DNA from 3 places in the Marinobacter salinisoli genome. Region 1 is predicted to be linked to each of the others. Evidence: predicted binding sites of a transcription regulator. Region 1 holds the regulator's gene; each other region holds the start of a gene.
The links. The regulator FliA, encoded in region 1, starts transcription of late flagellar genes. The targets are predictions, from matches to a motif close to CTAAAGTTTNNNNNNNNNNNGCCGNTAA.
Positions count from the first base shown of each region.

Region 2: flgM (flagellar biosynthesis anti-sigma factor FlgM) is a predicted target of FliA. The motif match lies at 3,415-3,442, and genes of this name have one in related genera.
Region 3: LPB19_RS04795 (methyl-accepting chemotaxis protein) is a predicted target of FliA. The motif match lies at 4,624-4,651, and genes of this name have one in related genera.

Region 1 is NZ_CP071247.1:3,184,547-3,195,148, reverse strand. Features, by position in the region: gene flhA (flagellar biosynthesis protein FlhA) at 1-1,065, shown strand, start outside; gene flhF (flagellar biosynthesis protein FlhF) at 1,124-2,413, shown strand; gene LPB19_RS14560 (MinD/ParA family protein) at 2,508-3,320, shown strand; gene LPB19_RS14555 (RNA polymerase sigma factor FliA) at 3,350-4,084, shown strand; gene cheY (chemotaxis response regulator CheY) at 4,260-4,643, shown strand; gene LPB19_RS14545 (protein phosphatase CheZ) at 4,665-5,450, shown strand; gene LPB19_RS14540 (chemotaxis protein CheA) at 5,467-7,527, shown strand; gene LPB19_RS14535 (protein-glutamate methylesterase/protein-glutamine glutaminase) at 7,569-8,696, shown strand; gene LPB19_RS14530 (flagellar motor protein) at 8,696-9,442, shown strand; gene motD (flagellar motor protein MotD) at 9,454-10,236, shown strand; gene LPB19_RS14520 (ParA family protein) at 10,439-10,602, shown strand, end outside.
Region 2 is NZ_CP071247.1:2,770,768-2,781,369, forward strand. Features, by position in the region: gene LPB19_RS12615 (MFS transporter) at 1-646, opposite strand, end outside; gene LPB19_RS12620 (CheR family methyltransferase) at 651-1,478, opposite strand; gene LPB19_RS12625 (chemotaxis protein CheV) at 1,517-2,446, opposite strand; gene flgA (flagellar basal body P-ring formation chaperone FlgA) at 2,638-3,339, shown strand; gene flgM (flagellar biosynthesis anti-sigma factor FlgM) at 3,506-3,832, shown strand; gene LPB19_RS12640 (flagella synthesis protein FlgN) at 3,840-4,310, shown strand; gene LPB19_RS12645 (pilus assembly protein PilB) at 4,370-5,107, opposite strand; gene LPB19_RS12650 (peptidylprolyl isomerase) at 5,307-5,927, shown strand; gene mnmC (bifunctional tRNA (5-methylaminomethyl-2-thiouridine)(34)-methyltransferase MnmD/FAD-dependent 5-carboxymethylaminomethyl-2-thiouridine(34) oxidoreductase MnmC) at 5,932-7,812, shown strand; gene LPB19_RS12660 (CBS domain-containing protein) at 7,884-8,492, shown strand; gene LPB19_RS12665 (hypothetical protein) at 8,489-10,602, opposite strand, start outside.
Region 3 is NZ_CP071247.1:1,062,090-1,072,691, reverse strand. Features, by position in the region: gene LPB19_RS04815 (efflux RND transporter permease subunit) at 1-119, opposite strand, end outside; gene LPB19_RS04810 (copper-binding protein) at 169-552, opposite strand; gene LPB19_RS04805 (efflux RND transporter periplasmic adaptor subunit) at 600-2,321, opposite strand; gene LPB19_RS04800 (hypothetical protein) at 2,428-2,889, opposite strand; gene LPB19_RS04795 (methyl-accepting chemotaxis protein) at 2,945-4,525, opposite strand; gene LPB19_RS04790 (carboxylate/amino acid/amine transporter) at 4,818-5,690, opposite strand; gene LPB19_RS04785 (MATE family efflux transporter) at 5,862-7,259, shown strand; gene LPB19_RS04780 (GGDEF domain-containing protein) at 7,189-8,217, opposite strand; gene LPB19_RS04775 (HD-GYP domain-containing protein) at 8,473-9,597, shown strand; gene fghA (S-formylglutathione hydrolase) at 9,625-10,470, opposite strand; gene LPB19_RS04765 (CBS domain-containing protein) at 10,501-10,602, opposite strand, start outside.

The DNA.
Region 1 (10,602 bases):
GAGACCCGCGAGCTTGGGTGGGACGACGTCGCCACCGTGGATATCGTCGGGCTGGAAGTCGGCTATCGCCTGATTCCGCTGGTGGATAAGTCCCAGGGTGGGCAGTTGCTCAGCCGGATCAAAGGGGTCCGCAAGAAGTTGTCACAGGATCTTGGCTTCCTGATGCCGTCTGTCCACATCCGGGACAACCTGGACCTGATGCCCAACGTGTACCGCATCACCCTGATGGGGGTCACCATCGCCGAGGCAGAGATTCACCCCGAGCGGGAACTGGCCATCGACCCGGGGCAGGTGTTCGGCAAAATTGAAGGTATCGAAGGCAAGGACCCGGCTTTCGGTCTGGATGCCTGCTGGATCGAAACCGACAAAAAAGATCAGGCCCAGACCCTGGGGTACACCGTCGTGGATGCCAGCACGGTGGTCGCAACCCATCTGAACCAGGTGCTTCAGAAGCACGCTCATGAGCTGCTTGGGCATGAGGAAACCCAGAAATGGCTGGATCAGCTGGAGAAGATGTCACCCCGGCTGGCCGAAGAGCTGGTGCCCACGACGATTTCCATCAGCCTGTTGCTCAGGGTCTTGCAGAGCCTGCTGAAGGAAGAAGTGCCGATTCGGGATATGCGATCCATCGCCGAGGCAATTGTGAACATCCATCCCCGTAGCCAGGATCCCAAGCTGCTGACCATGGTGGCGCGCCAGGCGCTGCGTCGGATGATCGTCCAGAGTATCTGCGGTAACGAGTCGGAGATTCCGGTTATTACCCTCGACCCAGAGTTGGAACAGATGTTGCTGAAGTCGGTTCAGCAGAGTCAACAATCCGGCGGTCAGGACGACATCGGGATGGTGCTGGAGCCGAACATGGTGGAAAAACTGCAGCGCTCGTTGCAGGACAGTGTTCAGCGGCAGGAAATGTTGGGTAAGCCCGCCATCCTGCTGGTTTCAGGGCCGCTCCGGCCGGTGCTGGCGAAATTCGCCAGCTACGGGGTAGAGCGGTTGCACGTGCTCTCGTATCAGGAAGTACCCGAAAACAAACAGATCACCATCGTGGCGTCCGTTGGTCAGTGACGACGGAAAGACAAGCGGCTAGCGCAGATGCAGCGTGGCCGGTGGAGGAAGAGGTAGAATGAAGGTAAAGCGGTTTTTCGCTCAAAGTATGGCTGAGGCGCTCCGGCAAGTCAGTGAACAAATGGGGCCGGATGCTGTCATTCTTTCCAATCGTCGAGTGGATGGAGGTGTCGAAATTGTGACGGCACTGGATTACGACGAAAACATGGCGCGCCAGCGATTGGGCGAAGAGGCCGGGTCTGCCACCTCCGGTGCCCGCCTGGCAGAACTGCAGGCCGACCAGCATCGCCGGCTTGAAGACGAGCTGAATCGTTCCCGAGAGCGAATCCGGGGGGTGCGGGAAAAACGCGCCGCTGCTGGCAGTAGTCAGTGGGATGCCGCGTTTGACGAGAGTGCCCCGTCACCTCAGCCTGAGTCCGGTGGCGAGCGCAGCGCGGCTGTGACATCAGACTACTCCAGCGAGTTGGCGCAAATGAGGGCGGAAATCAGCTCTCTGCGCGACATGATGAGTGGCAATCAGGCGCAGCAAATGGCCAGGCCCGGCGTCAATCCCGTTCAGCAGCGCCTTGCCGAGCGCCTGCAGGAATTCGGGCTCAGCAATGATTTGTCCGCGTCCCTTGCGCGTCGCCACACGGGTGGACGTCTGGATGAGGGGTGGAAGCAGTCACTCAAAATGCTGGCCACCGGGGTACGTACCTCGCGCAAGGAATGGCTGGATGAGGGGGGCGTGTACGCCCTGGTGGGGCCAACCGGATCCGGCAAAACCACTACCATCGGAAAGCTCGCTGCGCGCTATGTACTCAAACACGGCGCCGACTCCCTGGCCTTGGTCACGACCGACCGTTACCGTGTTGCCGCGCACGAGCAGCTGTTTGTGTTCGGCCGCATCCTGAATGTGCCGGTTCGGGTGGTGGATGAGACCCATTCACTGGACGATATCCTGGATGAGCTGTCAGACAAGCATCTTGTACTGATCGACACTGCCGGCCTGACCAGCGCTGACAAAGGCTACCAGGAGCAGTTGGCCGAGCTGGCTCGCAGCCATCATAATATCCGCACCCATCTGGTGGTTTCCGCAACCAGTCAGCCGCGTATCATGAAATCCGTCTGGCATTGCTATAAGATGGCAAATCTGGCGGGCTGCGTGATGACCAAGATCGATGAAGCCCTGACGCTCGGTGAGTCTCTCGGTTTTGCCATGGAAACCAGTCTTCCGGTGGCCTATTACACCGACGGCCAGAAGATACCCGAGCACTTGCATCACGCCGAGGCGATTCCACTGGTTCGCCTGGCCGTGGAGCGTTTGAAAAATATGCAGCAACAACAGGCCGTTGCTGAGGGTGCCTGAAGAACAGGGACCCGCTGACGTGGCCGACACTGGCGGGCAGTCGTCTGAACGATAAGAACAGCCTTGGATTAACTGGCGAGAGAATATAACGAGCATGAGCAGAGCGAAACCGGTTCAGGTAATTGCAGTGTCCGGCGGAAAAGGCGGGGTTGGCAAGAGCAATGTGTCCGTCAACCTGGGTATTGCTCTCGCGCAGAAAGGGCGCCGGGTAGTCATCCTCGATGCCGATCTGGGGCTGGCCAATATTGACGTTCTGTTGGGCATCACCGCCAACCGGAACCTCGCCGATGTGCTCTCGGGTGAGTGTGACCTCAGAGACGTGCTGGTCGAAGGTCCGGGCGGTATCAAGGTGGTGCCGGCCTCGTCCGGAACCCAGCGCATGACACAGCTCAGCGCCATGGAACATGCCGGTCTGATCAATGCCTTCAGTGAACTGGGCGACGAAATTGATGTGCTGATTGTGGATACCGCCGCCGGTATATCCGAATCGGTTGTCAGCTTCCTGCGCGCCTCGCAGGAATTGCTCTTCGTGGTTTGCGACGAGCCCACCTCCATTACCGATGCCTACGCGCTGATCAAACTGATGAACCGTGATTACGGTACCAACCGGTTCCGTATTCTTGCCAATCAGGTCCGGAATGAAGAAGAAGGCCGCCACCTGTACGAGAAACTCAGCCGTGTGACCGAGCGCTTCCTTGATGTGGCGCTGGAATACGTGGGCATGGTGCCGTTCGACGAGGCCGTGAAAAAGGCCGTTCAGCGCCAGCGTGCGGTTCTGGATGCCTACCCCAAATCCAAGGCCGCCCTGGCGATCAAGGCGCTGGCCGACAAAGTGGACAACTGGCCACTGCCGTCCTCGCCCCGGGGACACCTCGAATTCTTCGTGGAACGGCTCGTCCAAGTCTGATTTGATCCAATCGAAACAACAGCGGATACATGACATTGGCGAAGAACCTGGGAATCTACCAGCAGGCCGGCACGGCGCCGGGAGCAGCGCAACTGGTTGAAGATCATGCGCCGCTGGTCAAGAAAATCGCTCTTCACCTGATGGCGCGGCTACCCGCCTCTGTGCAACTGGAAGACCTCATACAGGCCGGCATGATCGGCCTGCTGGAGGCCGCCCAGCGCTATACCTCTGCCAAGGGTGCAACCTTTGAAACCTTCGCCGGTATCCGAATTCGCGGCGCCATGGTGGATGAAATCCGCAAGGGCGACTGGGTGCCGCGCTCCGTTCATCGCAATGCCCGTCGAATTTCCGAGGCCATCAAAGCAGTCGAAGGCCGGCTTGGCCGGGAAGCCCAGGACACGGAAGTGGCCGAGGAGCTGGGCATGGATCTTGACGAATACCATTCCGCGCTGGCCGACAGCAACAGCGGCCGGCTTTTTAGCCTGGATGAGCTAAATGAATCCGGCGAGCTGCCGATAGAAGAAACAGAGCACAGTGACAACCCGCTGGAAGGGATCTCCTCCGATGCCTTCCGTCAGGGTCTCGCGCAGGCCATTGCGGAGTTGCCCGAGCGGGAGAAGCTGGTACTGAGTCTTTACTATCAGGAAGAGTTGAACCTGAAGGAAATCGGAGCGGTTCTGGGGGTTAGCGAAAGCCGGGTCAGCCAGATTCACAGTCAGGCGGCGCTCAGGTTGCGAAGCCGTCTGTCGGATTGGCGTGTCTAATCACTTCCTGTCGTCATTCTTCCTTGTGTATCAGCGCCATCCGGCTCTGTAGCGTTTTGGTAACCGGCGCTTTACACGCATCGTAAAGCACACACAATAGACCGATGTCTTAGTCATCCGCCCGATTGTTGACGGGCAGTAAACCGAGTTCCGGGTTTAGTAACTGGAGGTCCCATTGGACAAGAACATGAAGATTCTCATCGTGGATGACTTTTCCACCATGAGGCGGATTATCAAGAACCTGTTGCGTGATCTGGGTTTTACCAACACGGATGAGGCCGATGATGGTAATACCGCGCTGCCGATGCTGAAAAGCGGTAAATACGATTTCCTGGTGACCGACTGGAACATGCCGGGCATGACTGGCATTGATCTGCTCAAGGAGGTCCGTGCCGACGAAAACCTCAAGGCCCTGCCGGTCCTGATGGTTACCGCCGAAGCCAAGCGGGACCAGATTGTGGCCGCGGCTCAGGCGGGTGTGAACGGCTACGTTGTTAAGCCCTTTACCGCTGCCGTGCTGAAAGAAAAAATCGAAAAGATATTCGAACGCATCCAGTAAAACAGAGGTCGGATGGCTCTCATGAGCGATACCAACAAGAACCATCGGAGCCTCGAGCCGGACGCTGCTGAACAGCTCAAGTGGCAAGCATCGGAGCTGTCCCGACACCTCGAGGCCGGGGATTACGCCCAGGCGATGTCGGTGATCAACGAACTGAGCGAGGTCAGGGATCAGAGCCTCTACCGCGAAGTGGGCCGGCTGACCCGGTCGCTCCACGAGGCCATTCGCAATTTCCAGATCGATCCCCGCAGTCCCCAGCAGCGCGAAGCCCTATCCAAGATGAGCGATGCGTCCGACCGCCTGGCTTACGTGGTGCAGATGACCAGCGAAGCGGCCAACCGGACCATGGACCTGGTGGAAGAATCCATGCCCCTGGCCGGCGCTGCCAGTGAAGAGGCATCGGCGCTGCGCCAGGAGTGGCAGCGGCTGGGCCGCCGGGAAATGAAACCGGATGAGTTCAGAGCGCTGTACGGCCGGATGGATCGCTTCCTGGATGGCCTCACCAGGGATGCGGGTGCGGTATACAGCAACCTGTCGGACATCCTTCTGGCGCAGGGCTTCCAGGATCTTACCGGGCAGGTGATCGAGAAAGTAACTGCGTTGGTGAAAGAAGTTGAAGATCAGATGCTCAGTCTGGTTGTCATGGCAAGCCACGTTGATCAGTTGACCGGAACGGTGCATCAGATCGATGCGGTGGAGGTGTCTCCGGAGGAAGGCGTTGGCCCCCAGATCAGGGCCAATGAGCGGGCAGATGTGGTTTCGGGGCAGGACGACGTTGATGACTTGTTGTCCAGTCTTGGTTTCTGAACAGGTGGGGTAATCCATGGCATTCGATGCTGACGAAGAGATTCTGCAGGATTTTCTGATCGAGGCAGGGGAAATTCTCGAGAAGTTGTCCGAACAGTTGGTGGATCTCGAGCAAAATCCAGACGACAGTGATCTGCTCAACGCAATTTTCAGGGGCTTCCACACCGTTAAAGGTGGGGCCGGGTTCCTTCAGCTTGACGCTCTGGTTAACTGCTGCCACTCGGCAGAGAACGTGTTCGATATCCTCAGGAATCACAAGCGTCGGGTCGATTCGGACCTGATGGACGTGGTGCTTGAGGCGCTGGACAACGTCAACGCGATGTTTGAGCAGGTGCGTAACCACGAGGAGCCGACGCCGGCCCCGGACGCCCTGATTGCCGCCCTGGACGCCTTTGCCGAGCCCGCCAATCACACCGCCGTGACCCCGCCGACCAGTGACGCGCCTGCCGATGGTGGCGACATCACCGATGATGAGTTCGAGCAACTGCTGGATGCGTTGCAAGGGCATGACGCGCCGCAGGGCGCGGCCGCGCCGGCGCCAGAAGCTGCCGGTGCTGCTGACAGCTCCGGTGACGAAGAGATTACGGATGACGAATTCGAGGCGCTGCTGGATCAGCTGCACGGGAAAGGGCAGTTCAGCGGCGCGCCGGAGGCGGGCTCTGAAGCAGCCAATGGCGGAGGGGCCGATTTGGTTGATGCCGGCTCGACTGGCGGTGATGACCTGATTACCGACGATGAGTTCGAAAAGCTCCTCGACGAGCTGCACGGTAAGGGTGGCAGCCCCACAAGCGCGGCCGAAGCCCCCGACACCGGAAGCCGCGACCCGGCACCGCCCCCCCGCGCCGAGACCAAAGCGGCCACGCCCGACGCCACACCGGCAGCCAAGACTGCCCCGGCGAAGGACACACCCCCGGCGGGAGAAACCACGGTTCGCGTCGACACCAAGCGCCTCGATGACATCATGAACATGGTGGGCGAGCTGGTGCTGGTGCGCAATCGCCTGGATCGTCTCGGCAGTGCCAGTGAAGACGAACAGCTCCAAAAAGCCGTGTCGAATCTCGACGTGGTAACGACCGACCTTCAGTCTGCGGTCATGCAGACACGGATGCAGCCCATCAAGAAAGTCTTTGGTCGTTTCCCTCGGGTTGTACGGGATCTTGCCCGCAACCTGAACAAGGAAGTGAATCTGGTGATGCACGGTGAGGAAACGGATCTCGACAAGAACCTGGTCGAGGCGCTTTCCGATCCACTGGTGCACCTGGTCCGGAACTCGGTCGATCACGGGATCGAGGCGCCGGATGTGCGGGAAAGAGCCGGCAAACCACCGATGGGAACGGTGACTCTGTCTGCCGAGCAGGAAGGTGATCATATCCTGCTGGCGATTGAAGACGATGGCGCCGGCATGGACCCGGAAAAGCTTCGGCAAAAGGCCGTGGAGAAGGGCGTTTATGACCAGGATGCGGCCGATCGCCTGACCGAGGCCGAGTGTTTCAACCTGATTTTCTCCGCCGGCTTCTCCACCAAGGAACAGATTTCCGATGTGTCGGGCCGCGGCGTTGGCATGGACGTTGTAAAGACCAAGATTGGCCAGCTGAATGGCCAGATCAACGTCAAATCCGAGCTGGGCAAGGGCTCGCGCATCACCATCAAGGTGCCGCTGACCCTCGCTATCATGCCGACACTGATGATTATGCTGGGCGAGCAGTCATTTGCCCTGCCGCTGGTGAACGTGGTGGAGATCTTCCATCTGGATCTGACCAAAACCAACATCGTCGATGGCCGCGAGTGTATCGTGGTCCGCGATCGGGTATTCCCGCTGTTCCACATCAAGCGGTGGCTGGTACGTAACGGCGACGGTGACACAACGACCGGAACCGCCCATGTCGTGATCGTGGCCATGGGAACCAGGCAGGTCGGGTTTGTGGTGGATCAGCTTGTTGGTCAGGAAGAGGTGGTCATCAAGCCTCTGGGCCGGGCCCTGCAGGGCACACCGGGTATGGCGGGCGCCACCATTACCGGTGATGGTCGTATCGCTCTGATTATCGACGTGCCCAGTCTGCTGCAACATTACAGTTAAGTGCTGCCTTGCTGGGGCGTATTTTTGTGTAGGAGAAGTAGATGGCAGTCTCTGTCCTGGTTGTGGACGATTCGCATTTTTTCCGAAAGCGTCTGACCGAAATTCTGTCCGGCTCCGGCCAGATTGAGGTGGTTGGCGTGGCTTCGAACGGCCGCGAGGGCGTCGAGATGGCGGAAAAACTGCGGCCGGATGTCATCACCATGGACTATGAGATGCCGGTGATGGATGGCATTTCGGCAGTGCGTGAAATCATGCGCAAGCAGCCCACGCCGGTGCTGATGTTTTCTTCTCTGACCTATGAAGGCGCGCGGGTGACACTGGATGCGCTGGAAGCCGGCGCGGTGGATTTTCTGCCCAAGAACTTCGAGGACATTGCCCGGGACACCAGTCAGCTCCAGAAAATCCTGCTTGACCGCATCCTCGATATTGCCCGCAGTCGCCCCTCTGCGCGTCCCGCGGTTGCGCCAGCTCCTGCGCCCCAGCCAGCGCCCAAAGCGCCACCGGCTGCGAAGCCGGAACTTCGGCCGGTCGAGTCAGGCCGGCCGGCTCCCGCCGCACCGGCGGCGTCGGCGCGGCGTTCCTCCCGGGTGGCGGCCAAAGCGTACAGCGTGGTGGCGATTGGTACGTCAACCGGTGGCCCGGTGGCTCTGCAGCGGGTGCTGACCTCGCTGCCTGCCAGTTTCCCGGCACCGATCGTGCTGGTGCAGCACATGCCCGCCAGTTTTACCCCGGCCTTTGCCGAGCGGCTGAACAAGCTTTGCCGGATTGAGGTGCGCCAGGCCGAGGATGGCGACTTGTTGCGCCCCGGCCTTGCGCTGCTGGCCCCCGGCGGTAAACAGATGATGATTGAAAGCCGGGGCAGCCAGGCTCGTGTGCGCATTCTGCCCGGCGACGCACGGCTGAATTACAAGCCGTCCGTGGATGTCACCTTCGGTTCTCTGGCCCGCAGTTTTCCGGGCAAAACCCTGGGCATCATCCTCACCGGTATGGGCGCAGACGGCAAAGAGGGTGCCCGGATGATGAAGCAGTCGGGCTCGGACATCTGGTCGCAGGACGAGAAAACCTCGGTGATTTACGGCATGCCGATGGCTGTTGCGAAGGCGGGCCTGACCGATCAGGTGCTGGGGCTGAATGACATCGGTCCGCGCCTGGTCGAGGGTGTTGGCTGATGGATATCCTGAGCCTGCTCGGCATTATTCTGGCTTTCGCCGCCATTCTTGGGGGCAATCTGCTGGAAGGCGGCACCCTTGCCACGCTGTTCAATGGGCCAGCGGGCCTGATTGTGGTGGGTGGCACTCTGGCCGCGACTATCCTGCAAACCTCCTGGCCGATACTGAAACGAGCGCTCAGGCAAGTCAGCTGGGTGTTTGTGCCACCGTTTATCAGCATGGAAGACGGGATTGGCAAGGTGATCGACTGGAGCGTGAAATCGCGCAAACAGGGCCTGCTGGGCCTCGAGGGGCTGGCGGAGCGTGAGCCCGAGCCTTTTGCCCGAAAAGGCCTGCAGCTGCTGGTGGACGGAACCGAAGCGGAATCCATTCGCAGCATCATGGAAGTGGAACTGGAGTCCCGGGAGCAGCGTGACCTGGAGTCCGCAAAGGTGTACGAGGCCATGGGTGGCTATTCACCTACCATTGGCATCATCGGAGCCGTCATGGGGCTGATTCAGGTGATGACCAATCTGGAAGACCCTCAGAGTCTGGGGAGCGGAATCGCCACCGCGTTCGTGGCCACCATCTACGGCGTGGCGCTTGCCAACCTGCTGTTTTTCCCGATTGCCAACAAGCTTCGGGCCATTGTCCGCGAACGGAGCCGCTACGAGGACATGATGATTGATGGCGTGATTGCCATTGCCGAGGGGGAAAACCCGAAATCCATCGAAATGCGATTGCGCGGCTTTATGCCGTCGTCCTGACAGGCCTGGCCATGCGTCGTCGTCGACCCACTCCGGAAGAACCCCACAACAAGGAACGCTGGCTGATCTCCTACGCGGATTTCATCACCCTGTTGTTCGCTTTTTTTGTCGTGATGTATTCGGTGTCCTCGGTGAATGAGGGCAAATACAAAGTGTTGTCCGAAACTCTCACCGGCGTCTTCAATGCCCCTCAGCGCTCGATCGAGCCAGTGCCGGTTGGGGAGCAGCCGCGAAATACCGGCGACTCGGTCTCTGACCAGGCTGTCCGCCCGGTCGTGGCTGAGCCGTCTGCCCAGCCCGCCACCGATGCCGAGGCCAGGACGCGTGCGCTTCGCGCCGTGGCGGATGAGCTGGCTGGCGCGTTTGATGAGCTGATTCAGCAGGGCGTGGTTACGCTGGAAACCAGTGAGCGCTGGCTGGCACTGAACTTGCCCAACAGCCTGCTGTTCGGCAGTGGTGATGCCGAACCGCATTACGATGCGTTCGACGTGATTGCCAGGGTGGCTGGCGTGTTGCGGGATCGGGACAATGCCATCAAGGTGGAAGGCTTTACCGACAACCAGCCGATCAAGACCGCGCGCTTCCCGTCCAACTGGGAGTTGTCGACCGCACGGGCTGCGGCGGTCGCGCGCATGCTGGTGAAGGAGGGTGTCGAACCGTCACGCCTGGTGGCAGCCGGCTATGGTCAGCACCAGCCGGTGGCACGCAACGACACCGACAAAGGCCGTCGCAAGAATCGCCGGGTGGTCTTGCTGATCTCGCGCGATGCCAGCGTGCGCGGCGCCATGCGCTGATTGTGCCTGGGCGGTTTACGAATTAGCTGTTTGGCACACTTCCTGTATTTAACTCCCCCCAGACTGAACGAACGGCAAGGCTTTGCCGTTTCATCGCCTGATTGCCGGGAATGCGTCCTCAAGTCGGGCGACCATTGGCCGATAACCGCCTTGCAGCATGGATGAATGCCGCTGCATTGAGCTTAATTCTGGAGAGTCGGACGTGCGAATTTGGGCTGTAGCCAATCAGAAGGGAGGCGTGGGGAAGACCACGTCCGTGGTGTCACTGGGTGGTTTGCTGGCCCAGCGAGGCAAGCGTGTCCTGGTGGTGGACCTTGATCCACACGGATCGCTCACCAGCTGGTTTGGCCACGACCCGGACACCAT
Region 2 (10,602 bases), 410 kb from region 1:
AGCTCATCGCTGCCAGCACCAGAGGGCTTTTCAGGATTTCGAGCGTGGGACGACCGCCCGTAACGGATCCGTGCGAGGTCAGCTCAGCCTGACCTCGATATCCCGCACCGAGAACCATCAGTGCCGCAGCCTGAGCCGCGGCAAGTGCGAGCCAGCTGGTCAGAAAGGGAAAGGCCTCATTCCCGCCGGCACCCAGCCCGGCGATTTCCGGCCCCAACCAGGCGGCAATTAATCCCCCGAACAGAACCCTTGACGCGGCGCTGCCACCCAGCTCTGGCGGTACCGATTCCATGGCAGCAAAGCGGTACTGATGAACTACAGCCAAACCCGTTCCGGCGCCAAAAGCCGCAAAGCACAGCAGGCCGAAACTGCCCAGCCAGGAGGCCATCGCCCCAACGAGGCTGAAGCCGACCCCAATGGCCGCACCGAGCAACATGACCCGTTTTCTGCCCAGACGCGAGGTCAGCCAGGCGGCGGGCCGGACCGCCAGCACCGTGCCCACAACCACGAGCCCTACCGGCAGCGTGGCCCATTGAGGGTCTGAGGCCAGCAGTCGTCCCTGGATACTTCCGATGAAAACAATAAACGGCGCCGTGCACAGGGCCAAGGCCTGGCTTGCGACGAGGATCCAGACATTCAGCGGCATAGGCTTATTTCTTCCGGTAGATGATGCCCGGATGACACTGGACCATTTCGTACAGGTCTGACAGGCCATTGAGCGACTCGGAAGCCCCCAGTATCAGGTAACCTCCGGGGTTCAAGGTGGCGTGAATACGCTTGAGAATGTCTTTCTTGAGATCCGCCGAGAAGTAGATCAACACGTTCCGGCACAGCACAACGTCAAACTTGCCCAGCACAAAGCGGTCCAGAAGGTTAAGAAGCTTGAACTCGACCATGCCTTTGAGTTCGGGATTGATCTGCCAGCCGCCATTGGGTGACGGCTTGAAGAACAGTTTCTGACGGTCAGGTGACAAGCCCCGGCCGATGGCAAGCATTTCATATTCGCCCCGCCTGGCCACCTCGAGGACGCTTTTGGAAATGTCGGTTGCCGTAATCCTGACATCGCGCAACTTCCCGGGGCGCTGACGACGATACTCTGCCACCGTCATAGCAACTGAATACGGTTCCTGCCCGGTTGAACAGGCGGATGACCAGATGCGAATCGGTTGATTGCCTTTGCGGTCTGCCAGTTCTGGAAGTAGTTTGTCCTGGAGGATGCGAAACGGGTGATTGTCGCGAAACCAAAGGGTCTCGTTGGTTGTCATTGCATCAATCACCACCTCACGAAGCGCCCCCCGGCCGTAGCGCTGCAACTGCGACAGCAACTCGCCGAGTGATTCCAGTTCATGCTCTTCGAGGATCCTGCGCAGGCGGCTCTTGACCAGATACTGTTTGTTCTCGCCCAACAAAATACCGCAGGCATCCTGCAGGAATGTTTTGAACGCTTCGTATTCCTGAGGAGTAATGTCAGCTTTCATGTAAGCTCTGTAGTGTGGTCAGCCAGCGCCCATGCCATTCAACGCTGATCGACTATGTCCATCACCCGTTCGGCCAGTTCGTCCGGCCCGAACTTCGCAACAAAATCATCCGCACCCACCTTTTGCACCATGGCTTTGTTGAACACGCCACTCAAGGAGGTATGCAGCAGGATATACAGCCCATTGAGCGCTGAATCGTTCTTGCAGCGGCTAACCAGCGTGTAGCCGTCCATCTCAGGCATTTCCACGTCAGAAATCACCAGGGACAAATGATCCGTGGCCTTCGATCCGTCACGGGTAATTTCTTTCAGGTATGCCAATGCCTGCTTTCCGTCGTTCTTGGTCACCACCGGCATACCGATGGCGGCCAGACAACGCTCAATCTGCCGTCGAGCAACTGCCGAGTCATCAACGACAAGCACCGGAAGCTGGCCCGCGTCCTGCGCCGAACGCTTGCTCAAAACTTCGGGCGAAACATCTTCCCGCAGCGGCGATACTTCTGCAAGAATCTTCTCTACATCAATGATTTCGACCAGCTTTTCATTAAGCTTGGTGACCGCCGTCAGGTAAACGTCTTTACCACTCCCCCGGGGCGGAGGAACGATATCTTCCCAGTTAAGATTCTTGATCTCGTCCACACCCGCCACCAGCAGGCCCTGGGTCTTGCGATTGTACTCGGTAATAATCACAAAGCTGCTGGCGACGCTCTCCGGGGGTATCGGCGGCAGGCCGATTGCCATACTCAGGTCGATTACCGGCAAGGTCTGACCCCGAATGGAAGCCACACCACGAACCACGGATTGGCTTTTGGGAATTGAAAACAATTTCGGGCACAGCAGTACTTCTCTCACCTTGAAGACGTTAATGCCATACAGCTGCTGGCCACGAAGCCTGAACAGCAATAATTCAAGACGGTTCTGCCCCACCAGCTGAGTTCGCTGGTCAACGCTGTCCATTACCCCTGCCATGCCTGATCTCCAGCACTGCCGGTTTGCCCCGGCACACAAATTGCTTTTTCTTGTTTTGGTAAAACGGCAAGCGACAAAAATGCGTCGGTCCGTTGGCCACGATTCAATGTATCGGCCGATTTCTGTAAAGCCTTAATGTCGAAGCTGGCCCAATCAACGTGCCAGCACCAGCATAAAGTAAAGCGGGATCTATGCGCATCACTAAATTGAGCCTGACACTCCTTGCTTTCCTGATCGCCTCGCCGGCACACGGAAAGACCTCAGCGACGGAAATCCAGCACGCGGCGCAAGCCTTTCTGGAAAGGTTCGCCCTGGCCCAGGAAGAAAAAGGCTACTCAGTAACTTTCGCGACCGGCTCCGTCGATAATCGAGTGGCCCTCGCCGATTGCGACAGAGAGCTCGCCGTGGACTTCACCGGGGATCCCTGGAAGTCTGAACACCCCTCGGTGCAGGTCGCGTGTCACGGCGAGCGCCCCTGGCGAATGTTTGTGACAACCAAAGTATCCATACAGGGTCCGGCCCTGGTTGCTGCCCGCCCCTTGGCGCGCGGTGAACGTTTGTCCCGGGCATTGGTCACAACCAGGACGATGACCGTGAACGCCAGCCGTCGGGGCGTACTGAAAGATTTTTCCGATGTTGAGGGCATGAACATTCGGCGCGCGATGAATGCCGGCACACTGATCACCCCCGACATGCTATCAGCCCCGGATGCCATTCAGCGCGGTGATCACGTGGTGATTGTAGCCCGCAGTGGTAACTTCAGCGTGCGCTCCAGAGGCAAGGCGCTATCAAGTGGTGCCATCGGTGAACAGATAATGGTCGAAAACCTGACCTCGGCGCGCACCATTCGGGCTAACGTTGTGGCCCCCGGGCGTGTGCAAGTCACCATGTAAAGTATAAAAAGCAGGCAGAACGTTGCCGACCGGCAAGACACTGCCGCTTTATAAACAGTATTTTAAAATTTTTTCCTAAAGTTATCGCTTTTGCTGCCGTAACATAGGTTGATACTCCAATCATTCGCATAAGTTATGCGATTAAACAGGCAAGCAGGTACCCAATATGTCAGTTGACTTCAATGGAATTGGCCCCGGCCAGGTCAACACACAGAAGAACCCGGCCGACAAATCCACAGGCTCCGCCAAGGCACAGCCCACCGTCAACGAACAAGCCCGCAATCAGGGGGCCGCTGCAAGCGGTGACAGCGTGAGCCTGAGCAACCAGGCAAAGAACCTGAAGCAGATCGAACAGAGCCTGGCTGACCTCCCTGAGGTGGACGACAACCGTGTCGAGAAGATTCGCTCCGCCTTGGAAAACGGCACATATAAAGTCGACGCTGAAAAGCTGGCCCAGAAAATGCTTGAGATGGATAAAGGCATTTTTGGGTGAGTGAGCAATGGCCGCAACTGATGATCTGAAACATCTTCTGAACGAAGATGTCCGTCAACTCGATGAACTGGCGGACCTACTTGCGAATGAAAAGGCCTGCCTGGCCTCATCGGATGTGCCCGCCCTTCAGCCCCTCACCGAGGCCAAGTCGCGCCTTCTGGGAGAAATACGGGAACGCGCCAAGAAAAAGATCCACCTGCTGGTTGCCATGGGATACACGCCTCAGCACGGCGCGCCGTCCCAGTTTATTCAGGCAGCGGGGATGGCCGAGATCTTCGAACTCTGGAAGCAGGCTGACACTCAGATGAAAGCGTGCCAGGCCCTGAATCAACGCAACGGGCGTGTCGTGGGCCACCTTCAGAAGCGACTCGGCCGACTGAAGGATATCTTACGCGGCACGGCAACGCAGCCCAAACTTTACGGAGAGCGAGGCGAAAGGACGTCTGTTTCCAGCCGAACGGTACTGGCGAGCGCCTGACATCAAACCCGGACAGATCAAAACACGCCCGCAGCTGCGGGCGTTTTTTTGGTCTTTCGCTAGTGAGTGTAGATCGTCATATTTGATGCTGAATCAAAGCGGATGTCCGTCATGGTCACATTTCCCATCGACGGCCCCCGGCTTCCAGTGACCCGTATGTTCTCCAACCGAATCTGCTCGATCCTTTCTGGCAACGTCAGCGTCAAACCTCCATCCTCTCGCAGCGTAAATCGCGGTTCTCCTTCCCGATAATGAACGCCGTAAATGGAAAGGCTGGAATCGAGGAAGTTTAAAATAGGCACAAAGATATTCGCCGTGAACTTGAGGGCTTCAATGGCATCAGCATCAATCTCAACTCGATCGCTGGCCGCTTCGTCAACCATCGCAGAAATCGATGCGAGCTGGCCAATCAGCCGGTTGTCCGCCTGCCCCGAGATGCCCGCCATTTCATCCTCACTCATCGGCATCAGCCCGGTCGCGTGGAATTCGCCAACCTCATCCATCCGCGCTTGAGTGCCAGAGTTGTGATTGGCCGCAAAACTCACCAGAGGCTGAAGCGGGAGGGCGACGACAGCCACCAGGGCCGCCGCGTTGCGGTACCGTGACTGATGCTTGAGCACACGCTTGAGGTCTTTCTCGGTAATCCACCCCGCGTCCACGAGCACTTCACCGAGCCGCTCCCCGGTTTCCCGCTGTATATGGAGGGCATCGTCAAGCTGGCTGTCGGACAGATAACCCCGATTGACCAGAAGCCGACCCAGACGAGACTTTTCCTCAAATCCCCGGTGGATATTCACACGATTCTCCTTACCGCTCTGGAAACCGTACAACGCGGCCCGGTATGGATGTGTGTGGGTTTACCGCTGAATACACTCAGCAAATATAGGCCAGCCAGCGAAAACCGCTCAGCTTCTGCTAACATCGTGATTCCGACACCCATTGTCTGGATAATGTCTCCGCTACTGACAACTCAGCCAACAAGAGAGAGCCGCCAATATGCTGAACCACCTGATACCGGTGCAGAAACTCTTCACAACCCTGATCGCATTTTTTATCGCTTTCGTTCCGATCGGTGCAGCGCAGGCAGAAAACAACGAACCGGCGGGGAGTGAATCGCTGCCCCAAGTCCGGATTGTCACCAACCATGGCCCCATTTTGCTGCAGTTGAGGCCCGATGTAGCGCCTGAAACCGTCAAGAACTTTCTATCTTATGTAGCTGACGGGTTTTACGACGGTACAATCTTCCATCGTGTGATTCCCGGCTTCATGATCCAGGGCGGCGGGTTTACCGCAGCTCTGTCCCGCAAACAGACCCGCTCTCCGGTCGTGAATGAAGCCAGCCCTACCCTGAAAAACCTCCGCGGAACCGTTGCGATGGCCCGAACCAGCTCCCCGGACAGCGCGACCTCTCAGTTTTTCATCAACCAGGTCGACAACAACTTTCTGGATGCTGGCGTTCGTGGCCCCGGATACACCGTGTTTGGCAAGGTGATTGAAGGGATGGGCGTGGTCGACACCATTGCAGGCGTCGAGACCGGTTATTCCCGCGGCATGGGCGATGTTCCCGTTCAACCTGTCGTTATTGAATCAGCCTCCGTAGTGGAGACCGATCAGTAACACCATGCACGACAACACTCTCTTACCGGCGATCGAGTCCGCCGAACTGATATGGCGCGACGGCGTGCCGGAATCGGCACGCTTCGGGGACGTTTACTTCAGCCGCGACAACGGCCTCGAGGAAACCCGATACGTTTTCCTGCAGCACAATGGCCTTCCGGATCGGTTCAGAGCCGTTCCGCACCGGGGAAACTTCGTGATTGCCGAATCGGGGTTTGGCACAGGTCTCAACTTTCTTGCGGCCTGGCAGGCGTGGCGCGACTCTGCTCCTGACCACGCCGCGACTTTCCACTTCGTATCCGTCGAACGCTTCCCGCTGACGGCGGCCGATCTGAAAAAGGCGCTGGCGCTCTGGCCTGAGCTATCGGAGCTGGCCAATCAGTTGCTGGATGCCTACCCACCCCTCGTTCAGGGAACGCACCGCCTGATCTTCGACGGCGGCCGGGTTCGGCTCACGCTCTATTTCGGAGATGTGTTGGAGGCCTGGAACCTGCTGAACTTCCACGCAGACGCCTGGTTTCTGGACGGCTTTGCGCCCTCGCTCAACCCCGAGATGTGGTTAGAGGAAGCGATAAGCCTGATTCGAAAACACAGCAAACCCGGCACTACGCTCGCGACCTTTACCGCAGTGGGCCGAATCCGACGGGCGCTGATCGATGCCGGCTTTACCATGAGCAAACAGCCCGGATTTGGCCGCAAGCGTGACATGCTGGCCGGTCTTCTGCCAGGCGAGGCAGGGCGGCCTGGCTGCCATCGGCAGGGTGCTGTTGCCGTGATTGGAGCGGGAATTGCGGGCTGCTTGCTGGCGCGTAATCTCGCTGAGCGCGGGTTAGACGTCCTATTGTTCGATGGCGCAGCCGAGCCTGCCTCGGGCGCGTCCGGCAATCTACAGGGCGCCTCGTACGTCAAACTGGGCGTGGAATTCAACGACCAGACCCAGCTTGCATTAAGTGCCTTACTGTTCAGCCAGCACTACTACCAGCCTTTCACGGGTCGCTTCTGGCATCCCACGGGGCTGCTTCAACTGGCGTGGAATCCCAGGGAGGCAGACCGACAGAATCGTTTTATTGAACGGAATCAATACCCTGCCGACATATTGAGAGCGGTGTCCCGGCAAGAGGCCAGCACCTTAACGGGCCTTCAAACCTTTTCCGGAGGGCTGTGGTTCCCCGGCAGCGGCTGGCTTCAGCCCGGTCCGCTGTGCCGCGCGCTTGCAGACCACCCCCGGATACGCGCTGAGTTTGGCGCCAACGTCAGTCGATGCCTTAGGCAAGGCGAGCAATGGCTGGTGGAGACCGCGAATAACGCGCAATATGAAACGATCAGCGTCGTATTGTGTTGTGGCGACAAAACGCCCGAACTTCTGCCTGACGGCAAACGCTATCGATTCAAACGCATTCGCGGCCAGGTCAGCCACCTGGATGCCGAAACGGCTCGCCTGCCCAACGCGGTTATCTGTGGTCAGAAATACCTCAACCCTGGTCACGACGGCATCGCGGTGACCGGCGCCACCTTTGATCTGCACGACGACACGCCCGTGCCGACAACTCAGGGACACCTTGAGAACCTGACGAATGTCGGTGACATGGCGCACGACCTGTTTCAGCCAGACCAAGTACCGGAACGCATGGCCAAAGAGATTCAGGGCCGGGTTGCGTTCCGCTGCACCACGCACGATTACCAGCCAGTTGCTGGCCCGGTGGCCGACACCCGCAGAGATACAGTTCAGACCGGCCTCTATACGCTGACGGGGCTTGGCAGTAAAGGCCTTACCTACGCGCCCTTGCTGGCCGAATATCTCGCCGATCGATTGTCAGAACAGCCAGAATGCCTGCCCCAAAACCTCTCCCGCCGGCTCGCCAGCGAGCGGATGATAAAAAATTAATTGTAGATTGCAAGCATACGGCCGATATACAAAATCGAGGGATATCAACTCTAGGGCGAGGATATAGCTTCATGTCGATTTTCGTGAGTGAGCCAGGACGGCCGGGCGGACTGGCGGTCAGGCCTACACAGGCAAGAAAGGTAACCGACGTGACTCAAGTCGCTTCAAGCTCCGCTGTGAAAACCAGCGACAACACCAAATTGGGGTCACATCAGCCGGTTCACCGAAGAGCTCTTGAAGAATACGGAGCGTCCGATGACGGGCAAAGCCCTTTAACGCGAGATTACCTCCCCGTTCGCCGGCTGTTTTCCTCCCCGTGCTATTCAGTAGAAGCCATCGCCACCCTTGAGCAAGCCCTGTCGGTGATGGACGAGCACAAGGTCCGGCAGCTGGCGATCACGAATAACGGCCAGATTGCAGGGCTGCTGGAGAAAGCTCAAGCGCTGGAATCGATGTACCGAAGCAAAAACGGAAAATTACAGGTCGTGAACGTCGAGTTGCCGGCCTACATCACCGTAACGCCGGAAACCGACGCTCACCACCTTGCCCGTCTGATGCTATCCCACGAGCTTACCTCCGCTCTGGTGATCGACCAATCGGGCACACTGCAAGGTATCGTAACCAATACTGATTATCTTCGCTTTTTTGCCGGCCTAGCCAAAGATGACGCAATGGTTTAGGGGTTCAGCAAATCGCCTTGCGGGCCAAAAAGAAGGATATTCCAATTGTTCCCGAATCGAACCAGAGCGGTAATCTCATCGTCCCTGTAGTTGGCCAAATCCACAATCTCAGAATCCCCTGCAGCAACCTGATATCGCCAACTGCTGTCGAATTCGCTGGAATCCAGGTCGTCGGTGGCGTCCAGAGAAAGCCGCGCAATCGCACCATGCTGACCTGAAACTACCGCCCCGGGCGCGAACTCGCCCTCCGTTTTTCCAGCAACGACCAGATCGTTATCGAACAGATCTATGGCCACAAACCGATCGGCCTGGTTGTCCTGCTGATCATTCACGGTAAAGGCCCGCGTTACATTGCCAAACCGTGTGCCACCCAGAACGAATCCAGCCGAACTCCCGAGCGCATTGCGTTCGAAACTCGGCGCGGCACCATTCTGTTCATCCGTGCGGTTGTATTCTGTGGTGCCATTCCCCAGCAACCAGATATCTGTTCCACTCGAAACCCCCGCAATGATGCGGTCATCGAGTTCGGTTGCAATCTGGTTGACGGTAATATTGCTGGCGAGGCTGCTGGTGCTGTAAAAAAATGCGCCCGGCTCCCCTATCGCATTCGGGCCACCTTCGAGATCCGAACTCCAACCATAAACCAGAGGAACCGACTCATTCGAGCTAACCCCCGCAACATATTCGTCACCGCTATAACCCAGTTGACGCGTCCAGCTTACTTGGGGTTTTTCAGCCTGACCATCCAGTGTGGACTCGATGATTTGCACAAAACTGTCGAAATTCCCTGCGGGCAGTTCCTCTGGCCAGGCACCATCAGTGACGCCGGCAAGCACGAGCTGGCCAGAAGAATTGATATCCATCGCTTGCACCAGATCGGTGCCGGACGTGCCGGTGCGAATCTCCCAGTTTCTGAGGTATTCGCCCCCGTTGCTGTCAGAATCGAAGCTGTATTTTACGGCAACTACATCCGCTTGCTGGCCAGCCTCAACGTTATAAGCAACTCCGAGTTCGTACAGCGGTTGCTCTTGTCCGCTAATACCCGCACTCGCACCTCGTATGTAACGCTCCGATGTGGCCAGGACAGGGCCAATTCCATTTTCGACCACCAAGCCACTCCCGGACGGCGCTATCTCTATCTCCTGGAATAAACCACCGAGGCGATCCAGAATTCGGACAGAAATCCGATTTCCGTTTTGAGGCTCATAACCTGCGACAAAAATGTTGCCATTCTGCTCCACCGAAATATCCGTGGGCAGGAAGCTCTCTGCGCCGGTTTCGTTCACCAGAACTGCGCTTTGCAGCTCGTTGACACTGATCCGAAGTGGCGCTTCATCGTTTGCGCGAGCATGGTTCGGGCGCCCTGCCTGATATGCCTTGTCGATAGTGAGCGAAATAAACTTGTCGTCCGCAGACGAGTTTGAAAAAGACGGCGGCTCGTTAACCTGGACTCGAAAACTGAGCTCATTCGTTCCAACGGGAAATTGCAGCTCATTCGCCGCCTCCCATAAACCACTCGGGGACTGCAATTGTGTGGTGAAGTCTGAGCCTGAAACCGCCGTTGCCCCGGGTGTCGAGGTTAATCTGGCGGTAATGGGCGCGTTGTGTTTACCGGTAAGAACAGCGCTGTACTCCTGGAACTGTCCCGTGTTGAGGGTGTCCCGATCGCCACCTTTAAGTGTCTGGAGCGTCACCACCGGCTCGTTATCCTCTATCGACATCGCCTTGGCGTAGACCGATCTTCTACCAAGCGACGCCAGGCCGGAACGGACTTCCGTGAGCCTGACCGTGAACTGTTCTTTTTCCTCTGGAAATCCGTCTTCGATGACTTCGAGCCGGATGAAGCACTCCGTTGTACCTGGCGCCAAGGTCACAACGCCGGAGGTGGCTGCACCGGAGCCATCGGTTTCATAAGTCAGGTACTCCACCTCAGGGAGCAGTGATCCACTGCCGCTCCCCAGCGCAACAACATCCTGACCGATGCTGGAATCATCCTTGTTCGACGTGCCCTGATCACACCGTTGGTGAGGTTCAGCAAATCCGTCGTCGCAGTTGCTGCTATCGAAATTCGAATCCAGCTCAAAAGCGACGTTTATCTCCGTTACCGATG
Region 3 (10,602 bases), 1.6 Mb from region 1:
GGGATGGCATCCACCGGGGTGTTACGCAGCGCAAACAAGCCCCAGCCGACCAGAATCACCGTGGCCAGAAGGACGAAGAAACGATTGTGAATGGACCAGCGCAAAACGGCGTTGATCATGGCGACTCCTGAAACTCAGCGGGACAGCGGGGCCGAAGCCCCGCAGTGATTACTGCTTTTCGATCTCGATGATCCGGTAGTTGTTGTTTTCGTCCACTTCCATGACGAAACGCACCTGGTCACCTTCTTTCAGGGAACCCAGATCCACCGACTGGTCGGTCTTGAAATTCATCCGCATGGTCGGCCAGCCCATGGCCTCGATGGGTTCGTGGGTGACATTGATCATGTGATGGTCACCCATCACCTTATTGACGGTGCCCATGCCATCCACCTTGCGCATCATCTGCTGATGCTGGCCATTCATCATGTGGCCGTCAGCCTGATCGCCGTGCATACCCTGGTGGCCGTCCATGCCGTGGCTGTCGGCCATGGTGACACCGGGAAGCAGGGCCAGGCTGGCGCTGAATACGAATGCTGAAACAATGGTTTTCATCGGTTTGCTCCTTGGCAATTGCTCGGATGTACTGCAGTTACTCGGGGTTACTTCAGGGGCTGGAAGGATTCCAGCCGGTAATCGCCTTGCTCGGTTTCCCGCAGGCGGAATTCAATGCGCTGATTGGCAGTGAGCTGGTCAAAGTCGACGTCCTCGGCCACCTCAAAGGTCATGGTCATTTTCGGCCACTGCCATTCCGGGATGGGGTCGTGCACCACCGTCACCAGGCGGGGCCCGGCGATGACCTCACGGACCTCACCAGTAGCCTCGACCACCCTCTCGGGTGTGGTCTGTTCTGTGGCGGAGCTTGCTCCGGCGGCTTCGATGCCCTCGATGATGTAGGTCCAGTCGCCGGCATCGCGGATTTGCACCACCACCGGATCGCCAACTTCCAGCGGGGGCAGTTCGACACCGTCCGCCAGCTCGAAATCCATCTTCATGGTGGGCCAGTCCCAGGCCGGGATCGGTTCGTGTTCGAGGGCAATCATGCCCATCTCCGGCATCAGGCCGGTGACAGTGGCGCCCACCTCCACCTGCTCAGGCTTGGGCTCTTCCGGCTCGGCTTCTTCCAGGCGCGCCAGGGCGGCATCCAGATTGGTTTCGGAGTCGATCAGGAACTGCGCAGAGGTCACCACTTGCTGACCGGCTGTCAGGCCCTCGATGACCACCACCCGATCGCCGACTTCCCGCCCCGGGCTGACCGGCACAGGCCGAAATCGTCCATCGCCCTCGGACAGAATGACGCGGGGATGGCGCCCATCCCGGATCAGCGCTTCCCTCGGAATCGATAGCAGGTTGTCGCCAATCGGTGCGTTCAGGCGCAGATCGACAAACATATTCGGTCGCAGCCGCTGATCCGGGTTGGGCACCCGGATGCGCACCCGCAGAGTCCGGGTTTGTGCGTCCAGTTCCGGATAGATGAAATCCACCTCGCCGGTCCAGCTTTCGCCCGGGAAAGCGGGTACCGAAATCTCGACGGCTTGGCCCGGTTCCACCAGGCCGGCGTGGCGCTCGAACACCTCACCGATGACCCACACTGACGCCAGTGAACCAATCGCCATCACCTCGGTATCGGGGGTGATAAACATGCCCTCACGAATGTTCAGACTGGACACAAAGCCGCCTTCCGGCGCTTCAATCCGGATGCGCTGGGTGGCCTCCCCGCGCCGATCCAGTTCATTGACCTGGCGCTCCGTGATGCCCAGCACCAACAGTTTGTTGCGGGCCGAACGCTTCATCCGGGGGTCGTTCATACGCCGGGCCAGCAGGAACTCTTCCTGCGCGTAGACCAGGTCCGGCGAGTACAACTCCATCAGGGTTGTCCCTTTGGAAACCGGGTCGCCAGTGGCGGTAATCTGCAGTTTTTCTACCCAGCCCGACACCCGGCTGTGGACATGCACCAGCTGATCCTCGTCGTACATGACCCGGCCAACAGTCTCGATCGGGAGCTCCAGCGCACCCTCGGTCGCCTCAGCAATCCGCACGCCGAGGCTCGACACGATGCGTGGAGCGATCGTGACACCACCGTCATCCGACCCGCCCTGGTCCTCTTCGTAGACCGGCACCAGATCCATACCCATGGGGGATTTTCCGGGCTTGTCGCGGCGGTAGTTGGGATCCATCGGGGCCACCCAGTAGAGCGGCTCCGCCTGGGCATTAGCGTCGGACTCAACCGCGCTCGCATCGGTGCTGGTCCATAGCGGACGCGCCCACCAGCCGGCGGCAAAAGCGATGGCCACAAGCACCAGCGCCATAACAATACGTTGCATCTCTGTCTCCATGATCTGACCGCTTGCCACAAGCGGCCCAAAGCTGTCCGGGAACCATCAAACGGGCACACTCCCGCCATGACGCGGAAGCGACAGCATCAGAGACTCAATGCAGGAAAGAACAGTAAACGAGGTGGTATCGGGGGGGACGTATTCGGAAGTAATGGAACGGCTGTCGGCGCCAGCCAGCTCCATTGCCCGAGAGCAGCGGCAATAGAAAGGCCAGGGGCAGGCCCACGGCAAGGGCGAGCAGGCTCAGAACCGTCAGTGGCGCCGGGTCATGTCCGGTTTCGCAGCATGCCAGGTCCGACACCGACTCGGCAGCGGTAATGCCGCGCCCGTCATGGCCGTGTTCAGTGTGGCCCGTGTGCTCATGCACCATGGGCACCGACATCGAAGTGCTCCCGGATTGGCTACTTAAACCAATCAAACAGCCTGCCAGCAAAGCACAGAGCGCCCAGAAGAACAGCGTGGCCAGGGCCAGACTTCTCCGGTGTCGCAACAGTTGCTGGAACGGTGAGGAGCTCATGAAATCGGTAATACGCCTTGAACAGGGACGCTTGAGCATGCCCCCAAGCTCCAAGGCCTGTCAAGACCGACAGGCCGATCAGGTCGAGCCGATGTTACCGGCCTTGTTTCTGGATAAAGCGAGCACTCAGGTCTTTCAAACCACGGGACATCCGGCCCAGACGTTCACTGCTCTGCCGGGCCTCATCCGCCTGGGTATCGCTGTGATCGGCCAGGTCCGCAATGCTGGTGATCTGACGGTTGATCTCATCGGACACCTGGCTCTGCTCTTCGAATGCCGCCGACATGCTGATGAAACTGTCGGAGATGGTCTGGATCGAACTGACGATATCCCGCAGCGAATGCTCGGCCTCCTGAACCTTCTCCAGGCCGGTGCCGGCAACGTCTTCGCCTTCCCGGGTAGCGGTGATGGCGGCATCCACCTGGGTACGGAAATCGTCAATCACGTCCTGAATCCGGATGGTTGATTCGCGGGTACGGCGCGCCAGGGAGCGCACCTCATCGGCCACCACGGCAAAGCCACGGCCCTGTTCACCGGCCCGGGCGGCCTCGATGGCGGCATTCAGCGCCAGCAGGTTGGTCTGCTCGGCGATCTCGGAAATCAGGTTCGCGGCCTCACCGATGCTGTGGGTGGCCTCGCCCAGCCTGCTGATGGTCTGGCCCAGGCCATTCACCCGGCCGACCAGCTGCTCAATCACCACCAGGGCTTCGGCACTGCGTTCACTGCCAACGCCGGCCAGACGATTGGCTTGCTCCGCTTCCCGGGCGTTATTGACTACGGCTTCCGCGACTTCCTGAATCGACACGGTCATCTCGTGGATGGCGGAGGCGGTCTGATCGGTTTCGGCACGCTGGCGCGCGATCGCCTGGGCGCCTTCGCCCACATAGCCCAGGGTTTCCTGCGCCTGACGGTCCAGCAGTTCCGCCTGATCGTCAATCCGCGCCAGTCCGGTGCGGATGCGCGCCTCTTCGCTCAGCAGCATCATTTCCATTTCAGCGAACGAGCCGTTCTCATCGCTGTAGCCCCGGGCAATCACCGGATCCCTGAAAGCGTCGGGGCGTAACGCCAGCAAACGCTGCAGCCGGCCAATCACCGACTTCATCAGCAGGGTCGCGCCGACACCGTGACCGGCCACCACCAGGGTGATCGGCAACCAGCCTGCATCGGCCATGCTCAGGGCCACCAGGCTTACGCCCAGTGACATCAGCCAGGACCAGCCGGATTTCAATACCGAGCTGGTCTTATCCAACCGGCTGACGGCGGATTTGCCCGCCAGTAACCGGCCGTAGAGTTTCTCCGCACGGCCAATCTGCTCCCGGGTCGGGGCCACTCGCACCGATTCGTACCCCACCATCTGGCCGTTTTCCCACACCGGCGTGACGTAGGCGCTGACCCAGTAGAAGTCCCCGTTTTTGGCCCGGTTCTTAACCACGCCCATCCAGGCCTTGCCGGCTTTCAGGTAAGTCCACATGTTCTGGAACGCCGCCTGAGGCATATCCGGGTGGCGAATCAGGTTATGCGCCTGCCCCTCCAGTTCCTCACGGGCGTATCCGCTGATCTCGCAGAACTCGTCGTTGCAATAGGTGATCACGCCTTTGAGATCGGTGGTCGAGATCAGGCGCCCGCCCGGACGCATGGTGATTTCTCGCTGGGTTACCGGCAGATTTTTACGCATACAGTGACTACTCGCCTGGGCCAAAAAGCAACAACAGTGGGCTGAAGAACCGGACACCGAGACCCGGATGGGAATCGGCACAACCGTCCGCACAGAAGGTATCGACAGGATGGGGCACTTCTTGAGCGCCGATTATGCCAGTGGGCTTTGGGGCCAGGGCTTGACCCCAAGCAAGACAGAGTGCCCCGGGTCAGCGCCTGGACGACTGTTCTCATAACCTTTGCCCACGCCGTGGCGTTGCAGACACCAGGGGCAATATCCGAGATAGGGCGGCATGATTGCCCGGACGCGCTCAGGCAAGGCTGCGCAGTCTCGCCTGTGGATGGAAGCGCGCATTCACCCACAGAGAAAACGCGATAACACCGCCGCCCAGCGCCAGGCGCAGCAGGTCTGCGTCCCGGTTCCAGATCAACAGGTTCACCAGCAAACCCGCCGGCACCAGGGCATTGTTCATGATCGCCAGGGTGCCCGCATCCACCCGGCAGCCACCCCGGTTCCACAGGAACAGGCCGAGCCCGGACGCGGCAAAGCCCAGCCAGGCCAGGATGCCCCACTGCAGGCCGGTGGTTGGCAGGCGGTCGGGATTCCCGAAAATCAGGAACGAGGGCAGGGCAATGATCAGCGCGCCGACGAAGAAATAGCCAAAGGTGCGAAACGCCGGCACGTCCAGCGGATAGCGCTGCATGATGTGCTTGTACCCCACCTGCCCGGCGGCAAAGGTAAAGTTGGCAACCTGCAGCAGCAGGAAGCCGGTGATGAAATCTTCGCTCAGGCCATCGTAACGGATGATCCCTGCGCCCAGCGTTGCGATCGCAGCAGCCACCAGCGCCACCGGTGAAAAGCGGCGGAACAGGGCGTCGTCGATGAGGGTGACGTACAGCGGCGTGAAGATGGTAAACAGCAGGACTTCGGGCACCGTGAGATAGCTGAACGAGCGGTACAGGCACAGGTAAGTGATGCCGAACTGGAGCATGCCGGTGGTCAGAATGCCCAGTTTCATGCCCGCGGGAACGCCCCGCCAGCGCAGGAAAGGCAGGAACACCAGCGCGGCAATCAGGACCCGGCTGAGCACCGCAAAGTCACTGTCCACCTGACCGGCAAGGAACTCCCCGATCAGACTGAAAGAAAACGCCCAGAGAACCGTAACGAAGACCAGTAATGCCATTGCCCTGACTACCCTGTGAAAACCAGCGGGCTACTGTACTGATTCCTGACAAAAGTTCCAGCCGACGAATGTCGACGTGTCGTGCCGCCGATCGCCGAATGGAGTAACATGCCGGCTGGCCGCAACGGCCTGACCTCCCAGCCACACGGACAACCCCGGATTCGCCGCATGATGGACGAAACGCACCAGCCGTTACCGGCCGCCCGCCAGCCCCTCATTCCACGTACCCTGGCCGAGTGGCGCACCCTTGCCCTTCTGGGTGGTCCGATCCTGATTGCCCAGGTGGCCCAGATGGCCAACGGGGTGATCGACACGGTGATGGCCGGCCACGCCAGCGCCGAAGACCTGGCTGCCGTGGGTATTGGCAGCAGCATCTGGATGCCCGTGTTCCTGTTTTTCATGGGGCTTCTGGGTGCCCTGCAGCCCATCATTTCCGGCTACAACGGCGCACGCACCTTTGACAAGATCATGCCGGCGACCTGGCAGGGGCTGTATCTGGCCGCCGCCGGTTCGGTGATCATGATCCTGCTGTTGCGCCATGTGCATCCGTTGCTGGAACTGCTGAATCTGGAAGCCAACACCGCCCGCATTACCCAGGGCTACCTGGACGCCTTCTCCTGGGGTGTGCCTGCTCTGCTGTTGATGAACGCCCTGCGAGGGCTGACCGACGGCCTGGGCCATACCCGGGTGATCATGGCCTTCTCCGTGTTGAGCACGCTGATCAATCTGCCTCTGAACTACATTTTCATCTTCGGCAAGTTCGGAGTCCCAGCCATGGGTGGGATCGGGTGTGGCTGGGCAACGACGCTGTCGAACGGCCTTGCTGCGCTCGCGCTGCTCATATACCTCAACCGGAGCGAGGCCTACCGGAGATTCCACCTGCTTGCGGACTGGGTGCGCCCCAATCTGGCGGGACTGAGCTACATCCTGAAACTCGGCGTGCCCATTGGCTTCACGATCTTCGTGGAAGCCAGCATGTTTTCGGTGATTGCCCTGTTTCTGGCGCCGCTTGGACCGGTGGTGGTCGCCGGCCACCAGATCGCCCTAAATGTAGTGTCGCTGCTGTTCATGCTGCCACTGAGCATCGGCATGGCGCTGACCTTGCGCATCAGTTTCCTGGTGGGTGCCGGCGCGCCGGATACCGCCCGGCTGATTTCCCACAGCACGCTGATACTGGCCGGCCTGGTCGCGCTGGTGTTTGCGTCGCTGCTGTGGGGGTTTTCGGAGCAGATCGCCGCGCTCTACACACGGGATATTGACGTGCAGGCGGTAACGATTCGTCTGCTGGCCTTTGCGGCCCTGTTTCAGATCGCCGATGTCATTCAGGTCACCTGCATCAGCGCATTGCGCGGCTACAAGGACACCCGGGTGCCCATGTTCATCATGCTGTTTTCTTTCTGGGGGATCGGCCTGCCTCTGGGTTACGCGCTGACCTTCACCGACCTGTTTCGCCCGGCCATGGGGGCGGCCGGTTTCTGGGTCGGGCTGACCGGTGGGCTTACGTCAGCAGGCATTCTTCTTGGCTGGCGACTGCTTCGCTTTGCGCCCGCGGACAGTTCGCATAGATGATGCAGTCCCGACCGGCTTCTTTGGCCTGGTAGAGGGCGCTATCGGCGCGCTCCAGCCAGCGATCCACGCTTTCACCAATGTCCAGTTCCGCTACACCAAACGACGCCGTGACCGCCTGGCCGCCGACCCTCAGGTGCTTGCGGATCACCGACTGCAGGTTAGTCATCACCTTCTTCACGCCCTGGCCTGCGGTGCCGGGCAACAGCAGCACGAATTCCTCACCACCGTAGCGGAACAGGAAATCGGTTCGACGGGTGTTCTGCTGGATCAGGCTGACCACGTCGACAAGCACCCGATCGCCCACGCTGTGGCCGAACTCGTCATTGACGCTCTTGAAATGATCCAGGTCGAGCAGGGCAACGGTGCAGGGCTGTCCCGTGCGCTCGGACGCCGCCACCGACAGCGCCAGTTCCTGATCCATGCAGCGGCGGTTGCCAACGCCCGTCAGCGGATCGATGGTGGCCAGGTGCTCCAGCATGTTGCGCTGGCTCTCGTTGCGATGGGCAAACACGTAGGCGCAGACACTGACGACAAAGGCCACGGTGCCAAAGGACCACATCTGGATCAGCGAATCGTAGATATCGGTCTGCAGCATCAGCCCGGCGATGGTCAGCAGGTTAACCGACACCGCAAACCTGGGATTGACCAGGAAGAAATTGGTCAGCAGACAGGGAAATACCCAGAACAGGCCCGGCTCGCCGATAACTCCGCCAATGACGATGGCACTCCCCGAGCAGCTCAGGCTCATGATCCTGCCACTCACCAGCGTCCGGCCCGAGATCCAGCCATGGGCCATGCTGGCGAGCACGCCGGCCACGATGAAGGTGTCCACAATGCCGACCAGCACCTGGCCTTGCAGAAACCGGTAAACCGCAAACGGTGTGACACCAATAATGGCGCAGGCCCCCAGCAGGGTAATGATTGACAGCCGGAAATCCGTCTTGAGGCGGTGGAGCATCGTTGGTCCAGAGAAAAGATAGGTATCTGACATTGTTAAGATATCCCAAGCTCCAACCAGCGTCTTCAGGCGGGTACGAGACGTTACAAATATCCACACCAAGTCACAAAATGTGAACCGTGTCTCATTCCTTACATTCTGTTTAGCCTGTGGCCACGATCCGTCGGCAGGAGTCCGGCGGCGCCTGTTGCCGGCTATGGAGCCCCGGGGAGTTTCAGGGGTACACTAAAGTGACACTTCTGCAGGATCTTCACCGTGAGTGATCTGGTTCGAATCGCACCCGGCGCCCTGGAACTCGGCCGGCCGTTACCCTGGAATGTCTACGACGCCGAGGGCAAGGTCCTTCTGCGCCAGGGCTACGTGATTCAGACCATGGGCCAACTGGAGCAATTGTTCGAACGCGGCCGTTTCAAGCCTCGCACCATCCGGCGCCCGGAAGAATCGCCGGAGGCCGACAACCACGAGCGCAACCCGTTCGCCGATTACCCCGACCTGCTGCACACCCTCGACCTCACCCTGACTGCCATCACCAACGGCGAAGCGTCCGCGCCTCAACGGCTGACCGGGCTGACCCGGATGATCGAGCGCACCTGCAAGCAAGCCCCGGATGCCAGCCTGGCGCTGGTGCATCTGTACGCGGTCGAGCCCAGCTTTCACGAACAGATCCTGTTTTACGCCATTCTCTGCCAGTTCATGGGTGACGAGTTCGGCCTTGAAGAGGAACGGACGCAGCAACTTACCGCTGCCGCGCTGACCGCAAACCTGGCCCTGGTGCCGGTTGCCAATCAGCTGAACGCCTCCAATCAGGTGCTGAATGAGACCCAGCGGAAAGTGATTCGAAAGCATCCCGAGCGCAGCATCCTGGCGCTCAAAGAAGCCGGTATTGATCACCCGCTGTTACTCACCATCATTGCCCAGCACCACGAACAGGCCGACGGCAGCGGATACCCCCTGGGGCTGTCGGGCACCGAGATTCGCCCGGAGGCAGAGATTCTGGCGCTGGCGGAGCGTTACATCGCCATGATCACCAAGCGGGCCTACCGTACCCGCATGAACCTGAGCGAGGCCCGCAAGCTGATCGGCAATCTGGGTGATGGGCCGTTCCGTCCGGCCATTCCGAAATCGTTGCTGAAAGTGCTCGGGGATTATCCGCCCGGCATTCTGGTGCGGCTGGACAACGAGGAAGTGGGCGTGGTTACCACACGCCCGCATCTGGGCCGGGGGCCCATGGTGAAAGTGCTATTCGGCCCCAGGGGCAATCGCTACAACGGCGCCTTCGAACGCGACACCAGCCTGCTGGAGTTCGGCATCCGTGCTCTGGAGGAACCGGAGATCATGCCGTCCATGGATTTCAGCCGGATCTGGGGCTTTGGTTACTGAGGCGTCGGCGCGTCGCAATACCGCCCGTTATCGCAACCCGAGCGCCTGCGCATGGTGATTCAGGTGGTCATCAATAAATGACGATATGAAGTAGTAACTGTGGTCGTAACCCCGATGCATGCGCAGGTGCAGGTGGTGATGAAAGGTTTCGCAGGCTTCGGCCAGCGCATCCGGGTTCAGCTGGCTGTCGAGGAACTCATCCGCCGTGCCCTGATCCACCAGCAGCGGAAGCCGCTCCCGCGCGGTCGGAATCAGCAGCGTCGCATCCCACTCTTCCCACGCGCCGGGATCGTCTCCCAGATAGGCTTTGAATGCCTTCTGCCCCCAGGGGCATTCGGAAGGGTTGGCAATGGGCGCAAACGCCGACACCGCCTGATACCGGCCCGGATTCTTCAGGGCACAGATTAACGCCCCGTGTCCGCCCATGGAGTGGCCACAGACCGAACGCTGGTCCGTCAGCGGTAAGTCCTTTTCCAGCAGTTCCGGCAGTTCGCTCACCACATAATCGTACATGCGGTAATGCCTGGCCCAGGGTTCCCGGGTGGCGTTGATGTAAAACCCGGCTCCCGTGCCGAGGTCGTAGTCCTCGTCTTCCCCCGGCAAACCCACGCCCCGTGGGCTGGTGTCAGGGCAGACAATCGCCAGCCCCAGCTGCCCGGCGCGCTTCAGCGCCCCGGCCTTCTGCATGAAATTCTGGTCTGTACAGGTCAGGCCAGACAGCCAGTACATGGCCGGCACCTCCCGTGGTTCCTTACCGACCGCGCCGGGTGGCAGGTACACGGCAAACTCCATATCACACCCCAGAGTGGGCGAGTGATGACGATAGCGGCGGTGCTCTCCGGCGAACACTACGTTGGTCGACAGCAGCTCCATGGGATTCTCCGAGTTGGCAATGAGGCCAGGTCAATCGTCGTCGGCACTGGCGTACTTGGGCAATTCCACACCACAACCGATGCGCGCGAATTCGGCCAGGATGGCGGTCCTGGTCACGATCCCGATCAATTT